Regions from separate parts of the Streptomyces sp. 2-1 genome, predicted to be linked through region 3. Evidence: riboswitches for the same ligand, from Rfam matches in the RefSeq annotation. Region 3 holds a riboswitch; each other region holds the start of a gene.
The links. A riboswitch is a leader RNA that binds a small molecule or an ion and turns the genes downstream of it on or off. The one in region 3 is predicted to bind thiamine pyrophosphate.

Region 1 (4,780 bases), 4.5 Mb from region 3:
GGTCAGACGGCGAGCGCCTGGGCGCGACGCTTCACCTCCGTGCCGCGATTCTCGCTCAGAGCCTGCGCGGGCGTACCGGGCAGGCTCTCGTCGGGGGTGAAGAGCCACTCGAGCATCTCTTCGTCGGTGAAGCCGTCGTCCCGCAGGAGCGTCAAGGTGCCGGTCAGGCCCTTGACGACCTTCTGCTCGGCCCCGTCGATGAATGCGGCGGGGACGTGCAGCGCGCGGTTCTCACCACGGCGTACGGCGATGACCTGGCCTTCCTTGACCAGTTGCCGAACGCGGGTCACCTCGACGCCGAGCAGTTCGGCGATGTCGGGGAGGGTGAGCCAGGCGGGGACGAGAGCATCGATCTTTGCGTCAATCTCGGTCACGAACACAAGCCTGCCATCTCGGACTGACAGTCGGTACCCGGGCCGGTGCGACCGTGTCACGCCCGCGGCCCCGCAGACATCGGACGGCCCTCCGACCGGGCGACCCGACGGAGCACCACGGCAGAGCGCTCAGGCGGTCGCGCCCTTGAGCGGCAGCGCGGGATCCGACAGGAGCCCGGAATCCATCGGCGTGCCCGCCTCGATCAGCCGCTTGCCCTGTGCCAGGTCCCGAGGCCGTCCTACCGCCAGGACCGCGGCCAGGCGGCCCTCGCGGAGCCAGCACACCGACCAGGACGGCCCGGCCGGGTCCCCGCGCCACACCATGGCGTCGGCGGTCGCGTGATGGCCCGCGTACTGGACGAAGCGGCCGAACTGCTCGGACCAGAAGTACGGCACGGGGTCGTACGCGACGGACGTCTCGCCGACGATGTTCGCGGCGACCGTGCGCGGGCCCTGGAGGGCGTTGTCCCAGTGGTGGACCAGCAGGCGCTCGCCGTAGCGGCCGGACGGGAACGAGGCGCAGTCGCCGACCGCGTACACGTCCGGGGCGGAGGTGCGCAGGTGGTCGTCCGCGACGATCTCGCGACGGGCGCCGAGCTCGATCCCGGAACCGGCCAGCCAGGCCGTGGCGGGCCGCGCCCCGATGCCCACGACGACGGCGCCCGCTGGCAGCCGCGAGCCGTCGTCGAGCACCACCTCGCCGGGCTCGACGTGCTCCACGCGCGCGTGGGTGCGCAGCACCGCCCCGCTGTCCGCGTACCAGGCGGCCATCGGAGCGGCCACCTCCTCGGGCAGCACACCGGCGAGCGGCCGGTCGGCGGCCTCCACGACGGTCACCGCGCAGCCCGCCTCGCGCGCCGCCGTCGCGAACTCGGCGCCGATCCAGCCCGCGCCGACCACCACGATGTCGTGCTGCCGGGCGAGGACGGGGCGCAGCCGCTCGGCGTCGTCGAGCGTGCGCAGCAGATGGACGCCGGGTACGCCCTGGGCGCCCGGCAGTTGGATCGGCTCGGCGCCGGTGGCGATGACCAGGACGTCGTACGGAACCGGGCCGTCGACCGTGTCGAGTTCGTGCCGCGAGGGGTGCACGCCGGTCACTTCGAGCCCCAGGCGGAGCTCCACGTCGAGCGCTTCGAAGTCGACGTCGAAGGCGGAGTCCTCGGCCTTGCCGAGCAGTACGGCCTTGGACAACGGGGGCCGGTCGTACGGCTGGTGGGGCTCCGCGCCGATCAGGGTCACGCTTCCGGTGAAGCCCCGTTCCCGCAGGGCGACGGCGGTCTGTACGCCTGCCATGCCCGCCCCGACGATCACGGCGCTCCGTCGCGCCACCGGGTTCCGTCCCTGCGTCTGCTCACTCACACGATCACCATAGACACTGGTGAAATCGTCGGTCAGGGGGCGCGATCGGTGAGCTGTTGCACAGCGTCAGTCTGCGGTGACCTCTTCGACCACACTTGTCCCGCTGCCCTCCTGGGACTCCCATTCCCAGGTCTCCTCCAGGCGCACCCGCCCGTCGGGCAGTTCGACGACCAGGGAGACGCAGTGCCCGGACGAGGTGGTGCCGTCGACCTTCAGCTGTACGTACCGGAAGTCGAGCCGGTCACCCGCGCGCGTGCCCACCAGGTGGCCGCGTACGACGTCGCCGCCCGCGTACTCGGCCCAGATCTCGCCGTCCTTCTCGTGGTAGGCGAACCGGGTGCGGGTGCCCACCTGGCCCGGCGCCTGGTCGGCGACCGGGGCGAGGGAGAGTCCGTCGAGCGAGCGGGCCATGCGTGAAGGCTCCCTTACAGGCTGTTGGGGCGAAGGGCTAAGGTGGCCAACGTAAAGCACTCGCGGGAGTCCGGACGCACCGGGCTGAGAGGGAGGCTGGGACGGCCTCCGACCGTACGAACCTGATCCGGGTCATGCCGGCGAAGGGAGGGGCTGGACGCCCATGTCGCGTACACCGGAGACATCCGTTACACCCGACACAACCGACGCAGCCGCCGATACAACCGATGCAGCCGATGCGAGGCGCACGTCAGACGTCCTGGTCGTCGGGGGCGGGATCATCGGCCTCGTCACGGCCTGGCGGGCCGCGCAGCGCGGGTTCTCGACCGCGCTCGTGGACCCGGAACCCGGCGGCGGCGCCGCGCAGGTCGCGGCCGGGATGCTGGCCGCCGTCACCGAACTCCACTACGGCGAGCAGACCCTGCTCGGCCTCAATCTGGCCTCGGCGCGCCGTTATCCGGACTTCGCGGCCGAGCTGACCGAGGCGACCGGCCAGGACATCGGATACCGGCGGTGCGGCGCGCTGGCCGTCGCGCTCGACGCCGACGACCGCGCCCATCTGCGCGAAGTGCACGCCCTGCAACTCCGGTCGGGCCTGGAGTCGGAGTGGCTCAGCGGCCGTGAGTGCCGACGGCTGGAGCCGATGCTCGCGCCGGGCGTGCGCGGCGGCCTCCGGGTCGACAGCGACCACCAGGTCGATCCGCGGCGGCTCTCCGCGGCCCTGGTCACGGCCTGCGAGCGGGCCGGAGTGGCCTTCCACCGGACGTGGGCGGACCGCCTGACCGTCGTACGGGACCGGGCCACCGGAGTCGTCACGACGGACGGCACCGAGCTTTCGGCGGGCCAGGTCGTGCTCGCCGGGGGCAGCCTCAGCGGGCGTCTGACGGGCGTCCCCGACGACGTACTGCCGCCGGTGCGCCCCGTGAAGGGACAGGTGCTGCGGCTGACCGTCCCGAAGCGGTACGCGCCCTTCCTGAGCCGCAGCGTGCGGGCCGTCGTGCGCGGCAGCCACATCTATCTGGTGCCGCGGGAGAGCGGCGAACTGGTCGTCGGCGCGACCAGCGAGGAGTTGGGCTGGGACACCACGGTGACCGCCGGCGGTGTGTACGAGCTGCTGCGGGACGCCCACGAACTCGTCCCCGGCATCACCGAACTGCCGCTCACCGAGACGCGGGCCGGACTGCGCCCGGGCTCCCCCGACAACGCGCCCCTGCTCGGCCCGACCGGACTCCCCGGTCTGCTGCTGGCGACCGGCCACTACCGCAACGGCGTACTGCTCACGCCCGTCACCGGGGACGCCATGGCACACGCCCTGACTACCGGTGAACTCCCGGACGTGGCCCGCCCCTTCACACCCAGGCGGTTCGGCGCCGCCGCACTCTCGGAGCAGCGCGCATGAGCATGAGCATCTTCGTCAACGGGGAGCGGCGGCAGCTGGCCCCGGACACCGCCCTCGACACCCTCGTCGCCGCGCTCACCGCGGCCCCCTCCGGTGTCGCCGCCGCACTCAACGAAACCGTCGTCCCGCGCGCGCAGTGGTCGAAGACCCTCCTCTCCGAGGGAGACCGCGTCGAAGTCCTCACCGCCGTCCAAGGAGGCTGACCCATGGCCGACGATCCCTTCGTCCTCGGCGGTACGTCCTTCACGTCCCGTCTGATCATGGGCACCGGTGGCGCGCCCAGCCTCGACGTCCTGGAACGCTCGCTCGTCGCGTCCGGCACCGAGCTGACGACGGTCGCGATGCGCCGCGTGAACCCCAAGGCCCATGGCTCGGTCCTCTCCGTGCTCGAACGGCTGGGCATCCGCGTGCTGCCCAACACGGCGGGCTGTTTCACCGCCGGGGAGGCCGTCCTGACGGCCCGGCTCGCGCGTGAGGCGCTCGGCACGGACCTCGTCAAGCTGGAGGTCATCGCCGACGAACGCACCCTGCTGCCCGACCCGATCGAGCTGCTCGACGCCGCCGAGACCCTGGTCGACGACGGCTTCACGGTCCTCCCGTACACGAACGACGACCCGGTGCTCGCCCGCAAGCTGGAGGACGTGGGCTGCGCCGCGGTCATGCCGCTCGGCTCGCCGATCGGGTCCGGGCTCGGCATCCGCAACCCGCACAACTTCCAGCTGATCGTGGAGCACGCGCGCGTGCCGGTGATCCTGGACGCCGGTGCCGGTACGGCGTCGGACGCGGCGCTCGCCATGGAGCTGGGGTGCGCGGGTGTGATGCTCGCCTCGGCCGTGACCCGGGCGCAGGAGCCGGTGCTGATGGCCGAAGGCATGCGGCACGCGGTCGAGGCGGGCCGGCTCGCGTACCGCGCGGGGCGCATTCCGCGCCGTCACTTCGCCGAGGCGTCGTCTCCGGTGGAGGGCGTAGCCCGGTTGGACCCGGAAAGGCCCGCTTTCTGAGCTTTGGCCTGAACACCTGTCTGAATCCAGGCGCCGCACGGGATCGGTCACGGTGCGACATCCGTCACAGCTCGGCTGCAGTACCGCCCCGGAATCGCCCGTGCAGGCGGCGTTGACAGTGGCGGCTCGTACACTCACCTGCGTGGATACGACCCTTCAGGACCCGCTCGTCGGGCACGTGCTCGACGGCCGCTACCGCGTCGACGCGCGCATCGCGGTCGGCGGGATGGCCACGG
Region 2 (4,780 bases), 2.0 Mb from region 3:
CGGGAGAAGGGCCTGTTCTTCCTCGGCGAGGCGGTCGAGCGGTTGACCAACAGCGGTGCCCAGCAGAAACGTCGCAGCATGGTCGCCGACGCTCTCGCGCAGTGCCGCGACTCGATCGGCGCGCCCGTGTACTACGCGCTCTACCGCGACGGTGAGATCGAGGTCCAGTGCGTCGCTGACACCCCGGCCAATCCAGCCGTCGAGGAGTGGGCCGACTTCCGCGAGACGGGTCACGCGCACGCGATCGGACAGTGTCTGCTGTCCCAGCTCGACGACGATGCCCGTCGGGACCACGTCGACCGTTACTCCGTCCGGTCCATCACGCCATATACGGTGCGTGACGATCGAACTCTGTTGCGACGCCTCGAATCGGCACGACGCATGCAGCCCGTGATCGAGCGTCAGGAGTACGCGCTGGGCACCGTCTGCGCCGCGATTCCGATCACTGTGGGCAGTACTGCGGCCACAATTGCCATTTCCCTGCCGGCCCACCAGGCCGACCGACTGCTGCCGGCGGCACGCCGATTGCAGAGCGAGATCGGCAGGCTGCTGGGGTCACTCTCGCTCTCTATCAGCATCTGAAAACTCACTCCTTGTGATCTGGTGTGTACGTTCAGCAAGATGCCAGCAGTGTCAGGTGGATGATTCCCGGCCAGGCGAAGGCGAACGACGGGGTAGGCGATGCGCGAGTCGGTAGTACAGGCAGAGGTCATGATGAGCTTCGTCGTCTCGGAGGAGCTCTCCTTTCGCATCCCGGTGGAGCTGCGCTACGAGACCTGTGATCCCTATGCCGTGCGGCTGACCTTCCACCTGCCCGGTGACGCCCCGGTCACCTGGGCCTTCGGCAGGGAGCTGCTGATCGACGGGGTGGGCCGGGCGTGCGGGGACGGTGATGTGCACATCGCTCCCGCCGACACCGAGGGGTTCGGCGATGTGCTGATCCGGCTTCAGGTGGGCGGCGACCACGCGTTGTTCCGCTGTGGGACGGCGCCGCTGCTGGCGTTCCTCGACCGTACGGACCGGCTGGTGCCGCTGGGCCAGGAGCGGTCCCTCGCGGACTTCGACACGCACCTCGACGAGGCGCTCAACCGCATCCTGGCGGAGGAACAGAGCGCCGGATGAGGCGATACGGGTCTGGGGCAGGCGTGCCGCCGCCTCGCTGTGCGTCGGCCCGTACGGGTGTGACGCGTGCTCATACCGCCTGGCGCCGGCCGTACGGCATACGGCTTGTTGCTCGGCGGCCGTGCGGGCTGCCGTAACGCTTCTTCTCAGCCGTCAGCCGTCAGCCGTCAGCCGTCAGCCGTCAGCCGTCAGCCGTCAGCCGTCAGCTCTCGGCAACCGGATCCGGCACGGGTGTCGGCTTCAGTGCTTGCGGCGGCGGCCGCTCCCCCCGCGCAGAGGCGCCCTGGCGCCCGACTGGGGCTGCGGCTGCGGCTGTTCCTGTGGTGCCGGGGCGGTGAGGCCCGGGCGGTCCGCCGAGACCACCAGGGCGGCGAGGACCGTGGTCACCGGCACGGAGGCGACCAGTCCGATCGAGCCGACGAGCGTGCGCACGATCTCCTCGGCGACCAGCTCGCTGTTGGCCACCGTCCCCACACTGCTCTGCGCGATGGAGAAGAGCAGCAACAGCGGTAGAGCGGCGCCCGCATAGGCCAGGACGAGTGTGTTGACGACCGACGCGATGTGGTCGCGGCCGATGCGGATGCCCGCGCGGTACAGCCCGCGCCAGCCCATCGTCGGATTGGCCTCGTGCAGCTCCCAGACCGCCGACGTCTGCGTCACCGTCACGTCGTCGAGCACACCCAGCGAACCGATGATGATGCCCGCGAGCAGCAGGCCGCTCATGTCGATGGACGGGTACAGCCCGTGGATCAGACCGGTGTTGTCGTCCGTGTTGCCGGTCAGCGAGGCCCAGTCGATGAACAGCGAGCCGAGCAGCCCGATCAGCAACAGGGAGAGCAGGGTGCCGAGCACCGCCACCGACGTACGGGCCGACAGGCCATGGCACAGATAGAGCGCGATCAGCATGATGGCGCTCGCGCCGACCACCGCCACGACCAGGGGGTTCGAGCCCTGCAGGATCGCGGGGAGGATGAAGAACGTCAGGATGAGGAAGCTGGCGGCCAGTGCGACCAGCGCCATGACACCGCGCATCCGGCCCACCAGGACCACGGCGACGGCGAAGATGCCGGCGAGCACCGTCATCGGGAGCTTGCGGTTCACGTCGGTGACCGAGTACTGGAGCTCCTTGGGGGCGTCCGGCGCATACGCGACGATCACCTCCTGGCCCTGCTCCAGCTGCCGCGAGGAGTCCGGCTGGACGATCTCCGTGAACGTACGGCCCTTGTCCTTGCCGGTGTCGACCCGGACCGTCGCCTTCTTGCAGCTGCCGGACGCCTGTTGCTGAGCCGACGAGCCCTCTGCGGTCGACGTGTCGCCGGTCGGCGTCTCCCCCGAGGCGTTCACCGACTTGCAGTCGACCTTGTCGACCTTGGTCACCGTGGCCTGCTGGGTCTGCCGGTCGAAGCCGACACCGGTGCGCTCGTGCCCCGGGGCGCCGCCGGGCCAGAGCACCACGAGGCCGACGACGACCGCCGCCGCGAAGGGGATCAGCACGGCCGCGATGACCTTGCGCAGGTGCATCGAGACAGGTGCTGCGGGTCCGTGACTGTGCGAATGGCCGTGCCCGCCGCCACCCGGTCCGCCACCGTCACCACCGCCGGGCCGGTCTCCGCCGCCCCCTCCGGGGCCGTGGGATCCGTGCCCTGGGCCGCCGCCGTGCCCATGGCCGTCGTGGCCGTGTCCGTGGGGCGGCTCGGACGGCGGGAGTGGGGGCTGCTGCGTCGTGGTCACCGACCGATCATCGCAAGAACGGCCCGGGCCCACTGTTCACCGCGCCACATCTGACGCTAGCGTGGGGGCACCTTTGCAAACGCGGGAGCTCGGAGCACCGGGCTGAGAGGGCGCTGACCTCCGTAGACGCGATGTTTCACGTGGAACATCGCCGGACGGAAATCGCTGCGTCGACCGCCGAACCTGTTACCGGGTAATGCCGGCGTAGGGAGTAGGTCTCATGACCAACAAGGACGTACGCACGCCTGCCTCCAGTCCGACGGGCGGGGCGTTCGCCTCGGCCGAGAGCGGTGAAGTGACCGCTTCGCCCGAGAACGGCGAGGCCGGGAAGTCCATCGGCTGGCACAAGGCGTATGTCGAGGGTTCGCGCCCCGACCTGCGGGTGCCGGTCCGTCAGGTGCACCTCACCAACGGGCAGTCGGTCACTCTGTACGACACCTCCGGCCCGTACACCGATCCGACCGTCGACACCGACGTACGCAGGGGCCTCGGGGCTCTTCGGGCCAACTGGATCATCGCGCGCGGTGACACCGAGGAGTACGCGGGCCGCCCCGTCCGCCCCGAGGACGACGGGATCAAGCACACCTCGCCGCGCGGCGGACTGCGCAACCTCGACGCGGTCTTCCCGGGGCGTCCGCGCCAGCCCCGGCGCAGCCGTGACGGACAGGCGGTGACTCAACTCGCGTACGCCAGGCGGGGCGAGGTCACGCCGGAGATGGAGTACGTGGCCATCCGGGAGAACGTTTCTCCCGAGGTCGTCCGCGAGGAGATCGCGGCGGGCCGGGCCGTGCTGCCGGCCAACGTCAACCACCCGGAGATCGAGCCGATGATCATCGGCAAGCGGTTCCTGGTGAAGGTCAACGCCAACATCGGCAACTCCGCGGTCACCTCCTCCATCGAGGAGGAGGTCGAGAAGATGACCTGGGCGACCCGTTGGGGCGCCGACACGGTCATGGACCTGTCCACCGGCCGCAACATCCACACCACGCGGGAATGGGTGCTGCGGAACTCCCCCGTCCCCATCGGCACGGTCCCGCTCTACCAAGCGCTGGAGAAGGTCGACGGGCGGGCCGAGGAGCTGACCTGGGAGATCTACAAGGACACGGTCGTCGAGCAGGCCGAGCAGGGCGTGGACTACATGACCGTCCACGCGGGCGTGCGGCTGCCGTTCGTCCCGCTGACCGCGAACCGCAAGACCGGCATCGTCTCGCGCGGCGGCTCGATCATGGCGGCCTGGTGCCTGGCGCACCACAAGGAGTCGTTCCTGTACGAGAACTTCGAGGAGCTGTGCGAGATCCTCGCGGCGTACGACGTCACGTACTCGCTCGGCGACGGGCTGCGGCCAGGGTCGATCGCGGACGCCAACGACGCAGCACAGTTCGCGGAGTTGAGGACGCTCGGGGAACTCAACAGGGTCGCGAAGCGTTTCAACGTACAGACCATGATCGAGGGCCCGGGGCATGTCCCGATGCACAAGATCAAGGAGAACATCGACCTTCAGCAGGAGATCTGTGATGAAGCTCCGTTCTATACGCTTGGCCCGCTGACGACGGACGTCGCGCCGGCGTACGACCACATCACCTCCGGCATCGGTGCCGCGATGATCGCCTGGTGGGGCACGGCCATGCTCTGCTACGTCACGCCCAAGGAGCACTTGGGCCTGCCCAACCGTGACGACGTCAAGACGGGCGTCATCACCTACAAGATCGCGGCCCATGCGGCGGACCTCGCCAAGGGACACCCTGGCGCACAGGAGTGGGACGACGCGTTGTCGGACGCCCGCTTCGAGTTCCGCTGGGAGGACCAGTTCAACCTGGCCCTCGACCCCGACACGGCCCGGGAGTTCCACGACGAGACCCTCCCGGCCGAGCCCGCCAAGACAGCGCACTTCTGCTCCATGTGCGGGCCGAAGTTCTGCTCGATGAAG
Region 3 (4,780 bases):
GGCCCGCCCACGGGCGCCGGGCAGCCCCACGAGATCCAACAACTCCCCTACACGTGCTGCCTGTTGGACCTTCGACTCGCCGTGCATCCGCAGCCCGAAGGCCACGTTGCCGCCCACGTCGCGCTGCGGGAACAGCTGGTGGTCCTGGAACATCAGGCCGACGCCCCGCTTGTGCGCGGGCACGCCGTGGAGGTCGCGGCCGTCCAGGAACACCCGTCCCTCGTCCAGTGGTTGGAGCCCCGCGACGGCCCGCAGCAGGGTCGACTTGCCGCTGCCGCTGGGCCCGAGCACGCTCACGATCTCGTGCTCGGCGACCTCGAGCCCGACGGAGTCGAGCACGGCCCGCCCACCGAACCGTACGGTCGCGCCGACGAGTTCGAGCTTTGCGTCGCGCATGGTCAGAACTCCCCGGTCCGGTCGGTGCGAAGGCGTTCGAGAACGAGCAGCGCCACCGCGCACACCACCATCAAGATCGTCGAAAGTGCCATGGCCTGCCCGTAGTTGAGCTCCCCGGCCCGCCCGAGCAGCCGCGCCACGGCGACCGGCAGCGTCGGGTTGTCGGGCCGCGCGATGAAGACGGTCGCGCCGAACTCGCCCAGCGACACGGCGAAGGCGAACCCGGCCGCGATCAGCAGCGCCCGCCGCACCATCGGCAGATCGACCTCGCGCCACACCCGCCACGGCGAGGCCCCGAGCACCGCCGCCGCCTCGCGCAGACGTCCGTCCACCGCCCGCAGCACGGGCAGCATGGTCCGTACGACGAAGGGGACGCCCACCAGCGCCTGCGCCAGCGGTACGAGGATCCAGGTGCTCCGGAGGTCCAGCGGAGGCTTGTCGAGCGCGATGAGGAAGCCGAACCCTACGGTCACGGCGGAGACACCGAGCGGCAGCATCAGCAGGGCGTCGAAGCCGCGAACGAGACGGCCGGCGTCCCGGCGGGTGAGGGCGGCAGCCGCGAGTCCGCCGATCAGCAGGGCGATGGCGGTGGCGGCAAGGGCGTACTGCAGCGAGTTGCCGATGGCCTCGATCGGCGGGACCAGGAAGATACCGCCCTCGTCGCTGGTCAGCGCCTTGTAGTAACCGAATCCGGGGGCGTCGAGGGACCGCTCGACCAGCACGGCCAGCGGCAGCACCAGCAGGACGGCGATGGTGGCGAGGACTCCGGCGAGCAGCGCCCACTGCCCGGCGCCTCGCGGCCGTCGTGCCGTCACGGAGGCGTCGACCAGGCGAAGAGCCGTCTCCCGCCGCCGTACCGTCCACGCGTGGACGGCGAGGATCGCGCCGACCGCCACGAACTGGACGAGGGTGAGGACGGCGGCCGTCGAGAGGTCGAAGATCTCCGAGGTCTGCCGGTAGATCTCGACTTCGAGCGTCGAGAAGGTGGGGCCGCCGAGGATCTGCACCACACCGAACGAGGTGAAGGTGAAGAGGAAAACCATGAGCGCGGCGGCGGCGACCGCCGGGCCGAGCGCCGGAAGCGTCACCCTGCGCCAGGCTGCGAACCGTGAGGCGCCGAGCACCCGCGCGGCCTCCTCCTGCCGCGGATCGAGCTGCGACCAGAGGCCGCCGACCGTGCGGACGACGACCGCGTAGTTGAAGAAGACGTGCGCGAGCAGGATCGCCCACACGGTCGTGTCGAGCCGTACGCCCCACAGCTCGTCCAGGAGCCCGCCGCGGCCGAGGAGCGCCAGGAAGGCCGTGCCGACGACCACGGTCGGCAGTACGAACGGCACGGTGACGACTGCCCGCAGGACCTGCTTGCCCCTGAAATCGAAGCGCGCGAACACATACGCGCCGGGGAGCGCGATCAGCAGCGTGAGCGCGGTCGAGGCGAGCGCCTGCCAGGTCGTGAACCACAGAACGTGCCGGATGTCGGACTGCGCGAGCACGTCGCCGATCCGCCCGAACCGCCAGACCCCGTCGATCTTCAGCCCGCGGGCCGTGATCGCCGCGACCGGGTAGGCGAAGAAGAGCCCGAAGAACGCGACGGGCACGGCCATGAGAGCGAGCCGCGCCACGCTCCCCGTACGCGGGCGCGTGCGGGGGCGTGGACGGGAGCTCGGACTCCGGCGCGCGGGCGGCTCCGCCCCGGCGCGGGGCTCTACTTCAGTACGAGCGAGGTCCATGACTTGACCCACTCGTCACGGTTGTCGGCGATCTTGGCGGGGTCGAGGGTCTCGGGGTTCTCGACGGCCGGGCCGAACTTCGTGAACTCCGGCGGCACCTGGGCGGCCTCACGGACCGGGTAGACGAACATGTTGAGCGGCATGTCGTCCTGGAACGGCTTGGAGATCAGAAAGTCGATGAGCGCCTTGCCGCCCTTGCTGTTCTTCGCATTGCTCAGCAGGCCCGCGTACTCGACCTGGCGGAAGCAGGTGCCGTCCGCGACCCCGGTCGGCGCGGTCTTCGGCTTCGGGTCGGCGTAGATGACCTCGGCGGGCGGCGACGAGGCGTACGAGACGACGAGCGGCCGGTCGCCCTTGGCCTTCTTGCCGCCGGCGGACCCGGAGAACTCCACGTTGTAGGCCTGCTCCCAGCCGTCGACGACCTTCACGCCGTTGGCCTTGAGCTTCTTCCAGTAGTCCTGCCAGCCGGCGTCGCCGTACTTCGCGGCCGTCCCGAGCAGGAATCCGAGGCCGGGCGAGGACGTCGAGGCGTTCTCGGTGACCAGCAGGTTCTTGTACTCGGGCTTGATCAGGTCGTCGAAGGACGTCGGCGGGGCCAGCTTGTGCTTGCTGAAGTACGCCTTGTCGTAGTTGACGCAGATGTCACCGGAGTCGATGGGCGTGACGCGGTGCTTGTCCTGGTCGACCCGGTACTGCGGCAGGATCAGGCTCGATCCCTTGGCCTCGTAGGACTGGAACAGCCCGTTGTCGAGCGCCCGCGACAGCAGCGTGTTGTCGACACCGAAGAAGACGTCTCCCTGCGGGTTGTCCTTGGTGAGGATGGCCTTGTTGACGGCCGTACCTGCGTCGCCGTCCTTGAGGACCTTGACCTTGTAGCCGGACTCCTTCTCGAAGTCCTTCAGTACGGCCTTGGTGTAGGCGAAGGAGTCATGGCTGACGAGGGTGACGGTCTTGGACCCGGAGCCCTCGTCGCCGGAGTCGGACGAACCGCACGCGGCGAGCGCGGCGAGGCCGAGCCCGGTGACCGCGACCACGGCCGTGAACTTCCTGGTGGTGCTCACTGGATTCCTCCTGGGGCTGACCAGGAAGAGACGCGGCCCTGCCCGGGACCTCGATCGGTTCCCGGGCAGGGCGCAACAGCTTGAGTAGTGACCGAACTTCCTACCCAGAATGACCTGGGCAAGGTTCAGAGGGTCTGCGGGCTGTCCCGCACTCTCAGCGCTGTGGCGCTCCCCTGTCGGAATATGAAGATGTACGTACGTCCGCCAGACTACCGCTCGGTCGCCGCGAGCTGCCCGCAGGCCCCGTCGATCTCCTGGCCACGGGTGTCCCGGACGGTGACGGGCACACCATGGGCGGCGATCGCCTCGACGAACGCCTTCTCGTCCTCGGGCCGCGAGGCGGTCCACTTCGAGCCGGGTGTCGGGTTCAGCGGAATCAGGTTCACGTGCACGGGCTTGCCCTTGAGCAGCCGCCCGAGCCGGTCACCACGCCACGCCTGGTCGTTGATGTCCCGGATGAGCGCGTACTCGATGGAGAGCCGGCGCCCCGACTTCGCCGCGTACTCCCAGCCGGCGTCCAGCACTTCCCGAACCTTCCACCGCGTGTTCACGGGCACGAGCGTGTCACGCAGCTCGTCGTCCGGTGCGTGCAGGGAGATGGCGAGGCGGCACTTGAAGCCCTCGTCGGCGAACCGGTTGATGGCGGGGACGAGGCCGACCGTGGAGACGGTGATCCCCCGCTGCGACAGCCCGAGCCCGTCCGGCTCGGGGTCGGTGAGGGCCCGGATGGACTGGACGACCCGCTTGTAGTTGGCCAGCGGCTCGCCCATGCCCATGAAGACGATGTTGCTGAGCCGAGCCGGCCCACCGGGAATCTCGCCGTCCCGCAGCGCCCGCATCCCGTCCACGATCTGGTGCACGATCTCGGCGCTGGACAGGTTCCGGTCGAGACCGGCCTGCCCGGTCGCACAGAACGGGCAGTTCATCCCGCAGCCCGCCTGCGAGCTGATGCACATGGTGACCCGGTCCGGGTAGCGCATCAGCACGGACTCGACGAGCGTGCCGTCGAAGAGCCGCCAGAGGGTCTTGCGGGTGGTGTTCTCATCCGTGGAGAGATGCCGCACGACCGTCATCAGCTCAGGAAGCAGCGCTTCCTGCAGCTTGGCGCGCGATCCGGCGGGGATGTCGGTCCACTGCTCCGGGTCGTGCGCGTACCGCGCGAAGTAGTGCTGCGACAGCTGCTTGGCACGAAACGGCTTCTCACCGACCGCGGCAACCGCCTCTTTACGCTCGGCAGGCGTGAGATCGGCAAGGTGCCGCGGCGGCTTCTTGGCTCCGCGGGGGGCAACGAAAGTGAGTTCTCCGGGCTTAGGCATGGCTGTACCAGTGTCGCAGATCGATTCGTGTGACTTGTGCCCCCGGCCGTCTCAGCCGCGGGGCTGGGCATCCAGGAGCCGGTGGACCGATGCCGTCATGCTCGCCACGAAGGAGTCACGGGTCCCGTCGGAGACCAGTTCCAGGGAGAGGTACGGGTTGAGGTCCTCCAGCTCGACGAGGAGCAGCGCGCCTTCCTGCGTGCGGCAGGCGTCCACGCGCTGGATGCCGTGGTCGAGGGTGTTCCAGTCGATGAAGCGCCGGGCGAAGGCCAGGTCG

Region 1: it holds a riboswitch for thiamine pyrophosphate, as region 3 does, so the genes downstream of both, thiO (glycine oxidase ThiO) here and ACN20J_RS34445 (thiamine ABC transporter substrate-binding protein) in region 3, are expected to answer to the same signal.
Region 2: it holds a riboswitch for thiamine pyrophosphate, as region 3 does, so the genes downstream of both, thiC (phosphomethylpyrimidine synthase ThiC) here and ACN20J_RS34445 (thiamine ABC transporter substrate-binding protein) in region 3, are expected to answer to the same signal.

Annotation. Positions count from the first base shown of each region.
Region 1 covers NZ_CP183383.1:3,342,170-3,346,949, forward strand. The annotation lists gene ACN20J_RS14720 (Rv2175c family DNA-binding protein) at 3-374, opposite strand; gene ACN20J_RS14725 (NAD(P)/FAD-dependent oxidoreductase) at 504-1,733, opposite strand; gene ACN20J_RS14730 (hypothetical protein) at 1,800-2,144, opposite strand; TPP riboswitch at 2,197-2,310, shown strand; gene thiO (glycine oxidase ThiO) at 2,308-3,543, shown strand; gene thiS (sulfur carrier protein ThiS) at 3,546-3,746, shown strand; gene ACN20J_RS14745 (thiazole synthase) at 3,750-4,544, shown strand; gene pknB (Stk1 family PASTA domain-containing Ser/Thr kinase) at 4,687-4,780, shown strand, end outside.
Region 2 covers NZ_CP183383.1:5,760,151-5,764,930, forward strand. The annotation lists gene ACN20J_RS25350 (IclR family transcriptional regulator) at 1-582, shown strand, start outside; gene ACN20J_RS25355 (SsgA family sporulation/cell division regulator) at 682-1,122, shown strand; gene ACN20J_RS25360 (YibE/F family protein) at 1,363-2,643, opposite strand; gene ACN20J_RS25365 (hypothetical protein) at 2,665-2,907, shown strand; TPP riboswitch at 2,925-3,081, shown strand; gene thiC (phosphomethylpyrimidine synthase ThiC) at 3,074-4,780, shown strand, end outside.
Region 3 covers NZ_CP183383.1:7,799,553-7,804,332, reverse strand. The annotation lists gene ACN20J_RS34455 (ABC transporter ATP-binding protein) at 1-396, opposite strand, end outside; gene ACN20J_RS34450 (ABC transporter permease) at 399-2,126, opposite strand; gene ACN20J_RS34445 (thiamine ABC transporter substrate-binding protein) at 2,102-3,187, opposite strand; TPP riboswitch at 3,267-3,372, opposite strand; gene rlmN (23S rRNA (adenine(2503)-C(2))-methyltransferase RlmN) at 3,397-4,503, opposite strand; gene ACN20J_RS34435 (hypothetical protein) at 4,555-4,780, opposite strand, start outside.